3 regions of the Streptomyces sp. URMC 123 genome follow, and region 3 is predicted to be linked to each of the others. Evidence: riboswitches for the same ligand, from Rfam matches in the RefSeq annotation. Region 3 holds a riboswitch; each other region holds the start of a gene.
What was found. Region 3 has a riboswitch for cobalamin ahead of ACSNOD_RS02900 (cobalamin biosynthesis protein). Riboswitches for the same ligand answer to the same signal wherever they lie in the genome.
Positions count from the first base shown of each region.

Region 1: linked by a shared signal. The riboswitch ahead of ACSNOD_RS00135 (ribonucleoside-diphosphate reductase subunit alpha) and the one ahead of ACSNOD_RS02900 (cobalamin biosynthesis protein) in region 3 are both predicted to bind cobalamin.
Region 2: linked by a shared signal. The riboswitch ahead of ACSNOD_RS19665 (energy-coupling factor ABC transporter permease) and the one ahead of ACSNOD_RS02900 (cobalamin biosynthesis protein) in region 3 are both predicted to bind cobalamin.

Region 1 is NZ_JBPQTV010000001.1:27,357-30,621, reverse strand. Features, by position in the region: gene ACSNOD_RS00135 (ribonucleoside-diphosphate reductase subunit alpha) at 1-1,907, opposite strand, end outside; cobalamin riboswitch at 2,064-2,185, opposite strand; gene ACSNOD_RS00130 (YbdD/YjiX family protein) at 2,338-2,535, opposite strand; gene ACSNOD_RS00125 (carbon starvation CstA family protein) at 2,628-3,265, opposite strand, start outside.
Region 2 is NZ_JBPQTV010000172.1:2,988-6,252, reverse strand. Features, by position in the region: gene ACSNOD_RS19680 (hypothetical protein) at 1-274, opposite strand, end outside; gene ACSNOD_RS19675 (DUF4232 domain-containing protein) at 273-692, shown strand; gene ACSNOD_RS19670 (phenylalanine 4-monooxygenase) at 777-1,664, shown strand; cobalamin riboswitch at 1,859-2,058, shown strand; gene ACSNOD_RS19665 (energy-coupling factor ABC transporter permease) at 2,088-2,906, shown strand; gene ACSNOD_RS19660 (energy-coupling factor ABC transporter substrate-binding protein) at 2,903-3,265, shown strand, end outside.
Region 3 is NZ_JBPQTV010000010.1:18,088-21,352, forward strand. Features, by position in the region: gene ACSNOD_RS02895 (cobyric acid synthase) at 1-792, opposite strand, end outside; gene ACSNOD_RS02900 (cobalamin biosynthesis protein) at 789-1,751, opposite strand; cobalamin riboswitch at 1,877-2,001, opposite strand; gene ACSNOD_RS02905 (hypothetical protein) at 2,185-2,469, opposite strand; gene ACSNOD_RS02910 (anion permease) at 2,513-3,265, opposite strand, start outside.

The sequences.
Region 1 (3,265 bases), on a different contig from region 3:
TCGTAGACACCCGCGATGGAGGCGATGGTCGCCGTCGGGGCGATCGCCAGCAGCAGGGAGTTGCGCATCCCGGTGGCGGCGATACGGGCACGCAGCGCCGTCCAGCGGTCCGTCCAGCGCTGCTCCACGCCGTAGTGGTCGGGGTGGAGCACACCGCGCGCGGCGCGGGTGGCGGACCAGGCCGGGTGGGGCCCGTGGCGCTCGGCGAGGTCGCAGGAGGCCTCGTACGCCGCGAGCATGATCCGCTCGGCGATGAGGGTGGAGAGCCGGGCGGCCTCGGGCGAGTCGAACGGCAGCCGGAGCTGGAAGAAGACGTCCTGGAGGCCCATCGCGCCCAGGCCGACGGGGCGCCACTTGGCGTTGGACCGCGCGGCCTGCTCGGTCGGGTAGAAGTTGATGTCCACGACGCGGTCGAGGAAGGTGACGGCGGTCCGCACGGTGGCGTCCAGCCGCTCCCAGTCGATGGCCTCGTCCAGCGAGTGCTCCCCGGGCCGCACATGGGCACCCAGGTTGACCGAGCCGAGGTTGCAGACGGCCGTCTCGCCGTCGTTGGTGACCTCCAGGATCTCGGTGCAGAGGTTCGAGGAGTGGACCACGTTGCCGGGCTCGGCGGTCTGGTTCGCCGTACGGTTCGCGGCGTCCTTGAACGTCATCCAGCCGTTGCCGGTCTGCGCGAGGGTGCGCATCATGCGGGCGTACAGCTGGCGCGCCGGGATCGTCCTGCGGGCCAGGCCCTGCGCCTCGGCCTCGCGGTAGGCGGCGTCGAACTCCGCGCCCCACAGGTCGACCAGGTGCGGCACATCGGCGGGCGAGAACAGCGACCAGTCGGTGTCGGCGTCGACCCGGCGCATGAACTCGTCCGGAATCCAGTGGGCGAGGTTCAGGTTGTGGGTGCGCCGCGCCTCCTCACCGGTGTTGTCGCGCAGCTCCAGGAACTCCTCGATGTCGGCGTGCCAGGTCTCCAGGTAGACACAGGCGGCGCCCTTGCGGCGGCCGCCCTGGTTGACCGCGGCGACCGAGGAGTCGAGGGTGCGCAGGAAGGGGACGATGCCGTTCGAGTGACCGTTGGTGCCGCGGATGAGCGAGCCGCGGGAGCGGATGCGGGTGTACGGCAGGCCGATGCCGCCGGCGTGCTTGGAGAGCCGGGCGACCTGGTGGTAGCGGTCGTAGATCGAGTCCAGCTCGTCCAGCGGCGAGTCCAGCAGATAGCAGGAGGACATCTGCGGGTGACGGGTGCCGGAGTTGAAGAGGGTGGGGGAGGAGGGCAGGTAGTCCAGCCGGCTCATCAGCCCGTAGAGCGCGGCCACCTCGTCCACGGCGCGGTCGCTGTCGTCCTCGGCCAGGCCGGCGGCGACGCGCAGCATGAAGTGCTGCGGGGTCTCGATGACCTGCCGGGTGATGGGGTGGCGCAGCAGATAGCGGCTGTGCAGGGTGCGCAGGCCGAAGTAGCCGAAGCGGTCGTCGGCGCCGCCCGCCAGCGCCTCGTCCACCAGGGCGTCGAGCCGCCGGGCGTGCTGCCGCACGAACGCGGCCGTGCCGTCGGCGATCAGGCCCTCGCGGTGGCCGACGGCCACCGAGGCGGAGAAGGACACCGCGCCCTGGCCGGCGGCCTCGTCGGCGATGGCGCGGGAGAGCAGCCGGGCGGCGAGCCGGGAGTACTCCGGGTCCTCGGAGATCAGACCGGCCGCGGCCTCGGTGGCGAGCGACCGCAGCTCCGCCTCGTCGGAGCCGGCGTGCCGGCCCCGCAGCGCGGCCGCGGCGACCCGCCCGGGGTCCGTCGAGGGCAGATCGGCGGTGAGGTCGGTCAGGGTGCGCAGCAGCGCGGTCCCGGGACCGTCGGCGCTCCGGTCGGACGCGTGCTGTGCCGCGGACGCGTCTGAAACAGGATCGGCGGGCGCGATGGTCACGTGGTGCTCTCCCTCGCTCGGCTGGGGGCCGCGTGGGGGTGCGGGGAGCGCTGACGGCACAGGGCACGGCGTTCCTGGGGAACGGGCGCGTTCTCGCCACACAGCGTCCACCGGCCCAACCCGCGAGGCCCGGACGTCACGACGCCCGGTCGGTCGATCCGGGCGTGACTGTCGGCAGGTCCTCGGACTTGGGTGCGCAAAACATGCACTTCCACACCGTTGCGGGACAGTTCCGGATTCCCACCGGATTCCCCTGCGGCGACAGCGAGCACGAGCATACATCTTGTGTCGTGGGTCAGGTGCGGCACCAGATGTTGTGTCGTGGGCTGCGTGCTCGGCCGGGCGTGCGGTTTGCAACGGGGAAGGGGCGCCGCCCCTTCAGAGAGGGAGCGGCGGCCCGGGTGCGAACGGTCGACCGTGTCTTTTTCGGTCAGCAGCAGCGGAAGCCCTCGCGTGGATCGGCCTCCCGGGCGTCCATCCGGCGGCGCTCGAACTCGCGCCGACCGAGGACGTCCGCGCGTGGGTCTCGGGCGCGCGCGTGGGCGACATAACGGTCGTACGCGGCCTCGCCGGACGCCTCGCGCCAGAACCAGCGGAACCGGGCGGCGGCCCTCCGGATCGACGACAGTACGGTGCGAGGGCCGGCGGCCTTCCGGATCGACGACAGTACGGTGCGAGGGCCCGGAACCCTCCCGCCCGACGGCAGTACGGTGTCCCCGCTCATGGCGTGTGCCCCGTACGGGTGCCGGTGCCGCCCTCGCTCCCCGCGCCCGCCGCGGCCAGTTCGGCCTTCTCCTCCCGGGTCGGGAAGAGCGCGGCCGGGGCGACGAGCGTGGACTTTACGTACGGCGTCTCCTTGAGCGGCGCCGCGGCGGGGTTCCGGACGGCCTTGACGCACATGCGCGCGGCGTCCGCGATCACCACCAGGATCAGGAGCGCGAAGAGGGCGGAGAGAACCCCGTCCACCGTGGAGTTGGTCACCACGGTGTGCATGTCGTCCAGGTTCTTGGCGGGCGGCAGCACCTTGCCCGCCTCGATGCCGTCCTGGTACTTGTCCCGCTGGGCGAAGAAGCCGACGCGCGGGTCGTCGGAGAAGACCTTCTGCCAGCTCGCGGTGAGGGTGACCGCCGCGTCCCAGACCAGCGGGATGCCCGTCACCCACGCCCACTTGAGGCGCCCCGACTTCACCAGCAGGGTGGTGCAGACGGCGAGCGCCACCGCGGCGAGCAGCTGGTTGGCGATGCCGAAGAGCGGGAAGAGCTGGTTGATGCCGCCCAGGGGGTCGTGGACGCCCACCCACAGGAAGTAGCCCCAGGCGCCCACGACGACCGCGCTGGCGAACCACAGGCCGGGCTTCC
Region 2 (3,265 bases), on a different contig from region 3:
TCCGCATGAGCAGAGAGCCGATCATGGCACGAGGCAGGGCCCACCGCCGGTACTGGGCAGCGCTGGCGGGTGCCGCCGTGCTGCTGACCGCGTGCACCGACAGCCCTCCCGCGGCCGCCCCCGCCTCGTCGCCCTCGGGTGCCCCGGGGGCGTCCGCCGCCCCGGCCGGCTCCCCCGCCCCGTCCGCGGCGGGGTCCCCGCAGGGCTCGCCGCCGGCGTCCGGGCCGGGGACGCCCGGGGAGTCGCCGACCCCGGCCTCGGGCGTCGTGATCATGGCGGGGTCGTCCGATGCCGCCATGGGGCTGCGGGTGATGAACCTGGAGCTGGTCAATCGCGGCACCACCCCGTACACCGTGAAGGGCTACCCCCCGCTGCGCGTCCTCGACGACGCCCGCAAGCCGCTCGACGTCAAGGTCGGCAAGGGGTCGTTCGGCATTTCCGTCCTCCCCTCCTTCGACGCCGCCCCGCAGCAGGTGACCCTGCAGCCCGGCGAGAAGGCGGTGGCGGGGATCGTCTGGCGGAACACGGTGACGGGCTACGGCGCGCCCGTGAACGGCAAGCACCTGAGCGTCGCGCCCGCCGACGGGCAGGGCTGGCAGACGGTGACCCCGGACGCTCCCGTGGACATCGGCACCACGGGCAAGCTGGGCGTCAGCCCCTGGGCCAAGCCCTCGGACCGGCCCGCTTCCTGAGCCGGCCCGCTTCCTGAGCCGGGTCGCGTCGAGCGCCCCGTACGTCACCCGCTGCCCCTGCGGGAGCCCCGCCCCTGTGCTGTCATGGGAAGGGTGTGGACGCGTACCCCGGTGGCGCCCGATGGCCGGCTCGGTCCGGCCGCGCAGCATCCCGGCCAGCGTGACATCCGCTATCTGGAGCGGCGGAACGCGCTGGCGCGGCTGGCGCACGGCCACCGCGTGGGCGAGCCGTCCCCGTACGTGGAGTACACCGAGGCCGAGCACGCGACCTGGCGCACGGTCCACGCCGCGCTGGCCGTCGCGCACCCGGCGTACGCCTGCCGGGCCGTGCTGGAGGCGCGGGAGGGCGCGCCCGTGCCCGCGGACCACGTACCGCAGCACGGCGAGGTCGGTGCCCGGCTGCGCGCCCTGACCGGCTTCGACTTCACCCTCGCCGGCGGGGTCGTGGAGAACAAGCGCTTCCTCGGATCGATGGAGCGCGGCTACTTCCACGCCGTACAGTTCGTCCGCCATCCCGCGATGCCGCTCTACACCCCCGAGCCGGATGTCCTCCACGACGTTTTCGGCCATGGCATCCATCTGTCGGACCCCCGCTTCGCCGACCTCTACCGCACGGTCGGCCGGGCGGCCATGCGGGTGCGGACCGCCGAGGCGCTGGAGCTGATCAGCCATCTGTACTGGTTCACGCTCGAGTACGGCGTCATGGTCGAGAACGGGGAGGTCAAGGCGTACGGCGCGGCGCTGCTGTCCTCGTACGGCGAGCTGGCCCAGATGGCGCGGAACCAGGTGTACGAACTCGACGTTCCCCGGATGGCGGCGACCCGGTACCAGATCTCCGGCTATCAGCCGGTCCTGTTCGCCGCCCGCTCCCTGGAGCATCTGACGGACTTTCTCGGCGCGTTCCTCGACGCGTTCGACGACGACACGCCGGCCCGGCTGGGGCTGCCGGCGGTTCGGGTGGGCGAGCCCTGAACCGCCCGCCGGGGCGCGGCGCGCCCGCGCGGGGCCCGGCGCGCGGGGGCCGGCGCCACGCGCCGGGGGCGGGCGCGCGTACGCCCGAGCCGTCCCCCCACGAGCCCCGCGTGGGTGCGTCGCAGCAGGGTACGCGGCAGTTGTGCGCCGGGGCTCACACCCGCGCGCGGGTTGTCCTACCTTGCCCCTGACCACTAATGTCACACCGCCTTGGTGAACGGGAAACCGGTGTGATGCCGGTGCGGCCCTCGCCACTGTGATCGGGAAGTTCGACTCCACCCCCACCCAGGGGAGCCACTGGTCGGGCACGGGAAACCGCGCCACGGCTGGGAAGGCGGAGAACCGGGCGGCATGACCCGTCAGCCAGGAGACCGGCCAGGGCGCGTTGTCCATCCACGAGGTGCTGGAGAGGTCTTCCCACCCATGCATATAGCCGAGGGGTATCTGCCCCCACTGCACGCGGTCGCCTGGGGCGCCGCGTCAGCCCCGTTCGTAGTCCACGGCGTCCGGGCCCTCACCCGTGAGGTCAAGGCCCACCCCGAGAGCACCCTGCTGCTCGGAGCCTCCGGCGCTTTCACGTTCGTCCTCTCCGCCCTGAAGATCCCGTCGGTGACGGGCAGCTGTTCCCATCCGACCGGTACGGGTCTGGGCGCGATGCTGTTCAGGCCGCCCATCATGGCCGTGCTGGGCACCATCACCCTGCTGTTCCAGGCCCTGTTGCTGGCGCACGGCGGGCTCACCACCCTGGGCGCGAACGTCTTCTCCATGGCGATCGTGGGCCCCTGGGCCGGTTACGCCGTCTACCGGCTGTTGCGCCGTGTCGACGCGCCGCTGATGGTCGGCGTGTTCGGTGGCGCGTTCGTGGCGGACCTGGTCACCTACTGCGTCACCAGCGTCCAGCTCGCGCTCGCGTTCCCCGACCCGAGCAGCGGCTTCCTCGGCGCGCTCGCCAAGTTCGGCGGCATCTTCGCCGTGACCCAGATCCCGCTGGCGATCAGCGAGGGTCTGCTGACGGTGCTGGTGGTGCGGCTGCTGATCCAGTCCAGCAAGGGCGAACTGACCCGGCTCGGGCTCTTCGCGCGGCGCGGCCGGGCCGGCGGCTCGGGCAGCGCCGACGCGGGCGACACCGACGCGGGCAACGGCGACGCGGACGGCAGCAGCAAGGGCGGCACCAGCGCGGGCGGCACCGACGCGGGTGACGCGGGCGACGCCGGTGACACGAAGGAGGCCGTGGTCCGATGAGCCGCAACGCGAAGATCAACATCCTGCTGCTGGCGATCGTGGCGGCCCTGGCGGTGCTTCCGCTGGCCCTCGGCATGGGGGACCACAAGGAGGAGCCGTTCGCCGGTGCGGACGCGCAGGCGGAGGCCGCCATCACGGAGCTGAAGCCGGACTACGAGCCGTGGTTCTCGCCGCTGTACGAGCCGCCGTCCGGTGAGGTGGAGTCGGCGCTGTTCGCCCTGCAGGCCGCCATCGGCGCGGGGGTACTGGCGTACTACTTCGGGCTGCGCAAGGGCCGTCGGCAGGGCGAGGCCCAGGCGGTGGCCCGGTCGGTGGCGGCCCCGACTGCTGCGGCGGCCTCGGCGGCCTCACCCGCACCG
Region 3 (3,265 bases):
CCTCAGCACGTCCTCGCCGTGCGGAGGCGCGACCGTGGACTCCCGCACGGTGCCCCGGAGCGATACGCGCAGACCGTCCTCCTCGTCGATGCCCAGGCCGTGCTGGTACGGCAGGACGCCGAAGGTCCGCCGGCCCGTGAGGTCGTACAGCATGTCGAGGCCGGGCTCCAGCAGGGTGACGTCGCCGCGGAACTTGTTGACCAGATATCCGGCCACCAATGGCTGGTCCTCGCGGCTGAGCAGGGCCGTCGTGCCGAAGAAGGACGCGAAGACGCCGCCCCGGTCGATGTCACCGACCACCAGTACGGGCAGCCGGGCCGCCCGCGCGATGCCCATGTTGACGATGTCGGTGCGCCGGAGGTTGATCTCGGCAGGGCTTCCCGCGCCCTCGCAGATCACCGCGTCGTACGTGCTCCGCAGCTCCTCCAGACACTCCAGTACGGTGCCCAGCAACTGCTCCTGGCGCCCCGCGTGGTAACCCCGCGCGCTCAGTTCTCCGACCGGCTTGCCCAGCAGCACGACCTGACTGCTGCGGTCGCTGCCCGGCTTGAGCAGTACGGGGTTCATCAGCGCCGAGGGTTCGACCCGGGCCGCCGCCGCCTGCATGGCCTGCGCTCGCCCGATCTCCGCGCCCTCGCGCGTCACGAACGAGTTCAGTGACATGTTCTGTGCCTTGAACGGGGCGACCTTCACACCCCGGCGCGTCAGCCAGCGGCAGATCCCCGCCGTGACGACGCTCTTGCCGGCGTCCGATGTCGTCCCGGCGATCAACAGCCCTTTGCCGCCGTTCACGCCCGCCCCTTTCCCGCGCGCCGCAGCGCTCCCCACGCCAGCCGGCCACCGACGCACACGCCGAGGGCCAGTACGTTCACCCGCCGCGCCAGCCGCACGGCGCGCTCGATGTCGTCCACGGTCACAGGACGGTTGCCCTCGCCCAGTACGGGGCGGTGCTCCACGCGCCCTGCGTATGCGAGGGTGCCGCCCAGCCGAACGCCCAGCGCGCCCGCGAAGGCGGCTTCCACGGGGCCCGCGTTGGGACTGGGGTGCTTGCGCGCGTCACGGCGCAGCACGCGCCAGGCGCCCCGTGGGTCCGGCCCGGCGACGGCCGTCAGTACGGCGGTCAGCCGCGCCCCCGGGAACCCCACGGCGTCGTCAAGCCGGGCGGAGGCCCAGCCGAAGCGCCGGTACCGCGGGGACTTGTGGCCGACCATGGCGTCGAGCGTGTTGACCGCGCGGAAGCCGACCAGGCCGGGAACGCCCGCCGCCGCGCCCCACACCAGGGCGCCCACGACGGCGTCCGAGGTGTTCTCGGCCACGGATTCGACCACGGCACGGGCGATCTGCTGCCCGTCGAGGGCCTGCGGGTCGCGGCCGCACAGGTGCGGCAGTCTCTCCCGCGCCACCTCGATGTCGCCCGCGGCCAGGGCCCCGCCGATGGCACGGGCCTCACGGCGCAGCGACGTCCCGCCGAGGACGGCCCAGGTGGCGGCGGCGGTCAGTACGGTCGACGCGGCGGGTGAGCGCCGTACGGCGCGCGAGAGCGCTCCCGCGGCAACCGCGGCTCCGCCCGCGCACAGAACGGTGTGCAGGGCTCCGACAGCGCGGTGGTCGCGCCAGAGCAAGCCCTCGACGGCTCCCGCGGCCCGCCCGAAGGCGGCGACGGGATGCCCGCGGCGTGGGTCACCCACGAGGAGGTCACCGATGAATCCGAGGGCCGCGCCGCCGGCGAAGGTGGCGAGGTCGGCACGCATCCGGTCAGACCGCCGTCGTGCCTCGGTGGAACGGGGATATCGGGGTGGGCGTTCGACGGCAGCCGGGCATGGTGGTGTGTCCTCACTCAGGGTCCGCGCCCTGGATCGACGTGACCGGCGGTGAGAGTCTCCTGGCTCCCGGATCGGCATCTCCCCCGGCCTTCCAGCCCGCAGTACGGGCCGTGGCTCCGGTGGGGGATCGCTCCCCGGTGACAGTGGCGGGACCGCGCCGGATTCGCACCGGCTTCCTCTCCTGCCGCCGTTTGGCCCCGGCAGTCCACCATGGGCCGCGAAGGCCCGTCAACTTGCCTTGACCTGGGGCGGGGAGGGCGCGCGGGCCTTCCCGACGACGACAACGCGCCCCGCCGGATGGCGAAGTCCTGGTCGGCGCTTCGCCATCCGGCGGGGCGGAGGCTGTGAGAGGGGATCGCTGTCAGGAGACGATCAGAAAGATGCCGTAGGCCACGGCCGCCGCGCACAGCGCGAAGCAGGCGTACGCGCCGGCGCGCGCCGCAGCGGTCGGGCTGGTGGACACCGCCACCGTGCCGTCGGGCTGCACATGCATCCGGGCCGAGGCCTGCGCGGAGTCCTGCGGCCCGGCGGGCCGCGTCTTGCGCGAGGTGCCGACGATTCCGAGGGTGAAGAATCCGACGACGCCGACGGTCACGATGAGGCTGACGCCGAAGACCTGGCCGAGTGCTGCCCAGTCGATGCTCATGTGGTTGCTTCCTTGGCTTCTCGTGTCGTGCCGGGGGCGGCCGTCAGGCCGTGACCCGCTCGGCCGCAGGGGCCGGGGCCGTCGTCTGGTGGGGGAGGACGCCCACCGGCTCGGGGGCGGTCAGCACGCCGGCCGGCGGCGGGGCGACGGTCTTGATCGCCGCGGTCACCACGCCGTCGGGCTCGGCGTCGAGCTCGTTGACGTTGGTGTGGTCGACCGGCTTGCGGCGCGAGGCCGCCCAGATGGCACCGCAGGCGATGACGGCCAGGACGGCGACGGTGGTGACACCCCAGTCACCCTGCTGGGCGAGGAGCGCCGCGCCGCCCGCGACCAGTCCTGCGGCCGGCAGCGTCAGGCCCCAGGCGATGATCATCCGGGTGGCGGTGGACCAGCGGACCACGCCGCCCTTGCGGCCGAGGCCGGCGCCCATCACCGAGCCGGAGCAGACCTGCGTGGTGGAGAGCGCGAAGCCGAGGTGCGAGGAGGCGAGGATGACCGTCGCGGCGCCGGTCTGGGCGGCGAAGCCCTGCGGCGGCTGGATGTCGGTGAGCCCCTTGCCGAGGGTGCGGATGATCCGCCAGCCGCCCAGGTAGGTGCCCAGGGCGATCGCCACACCGGCCGAGACGATGACCCACATCGGCGGGTCGGAGTTCGGGACGAGCACGCCGCCGGTGACCAGCGCGAGGGTGATCACGCCCATGGTCTTCTGCGCGTCGTTGGTGCCGTGGGCGAGGGAGACCAGGGCCGCCGAGGCGATCTGGCCGGCCCGGTAGCCCTTGGCGGTGTCCTGGGGGTC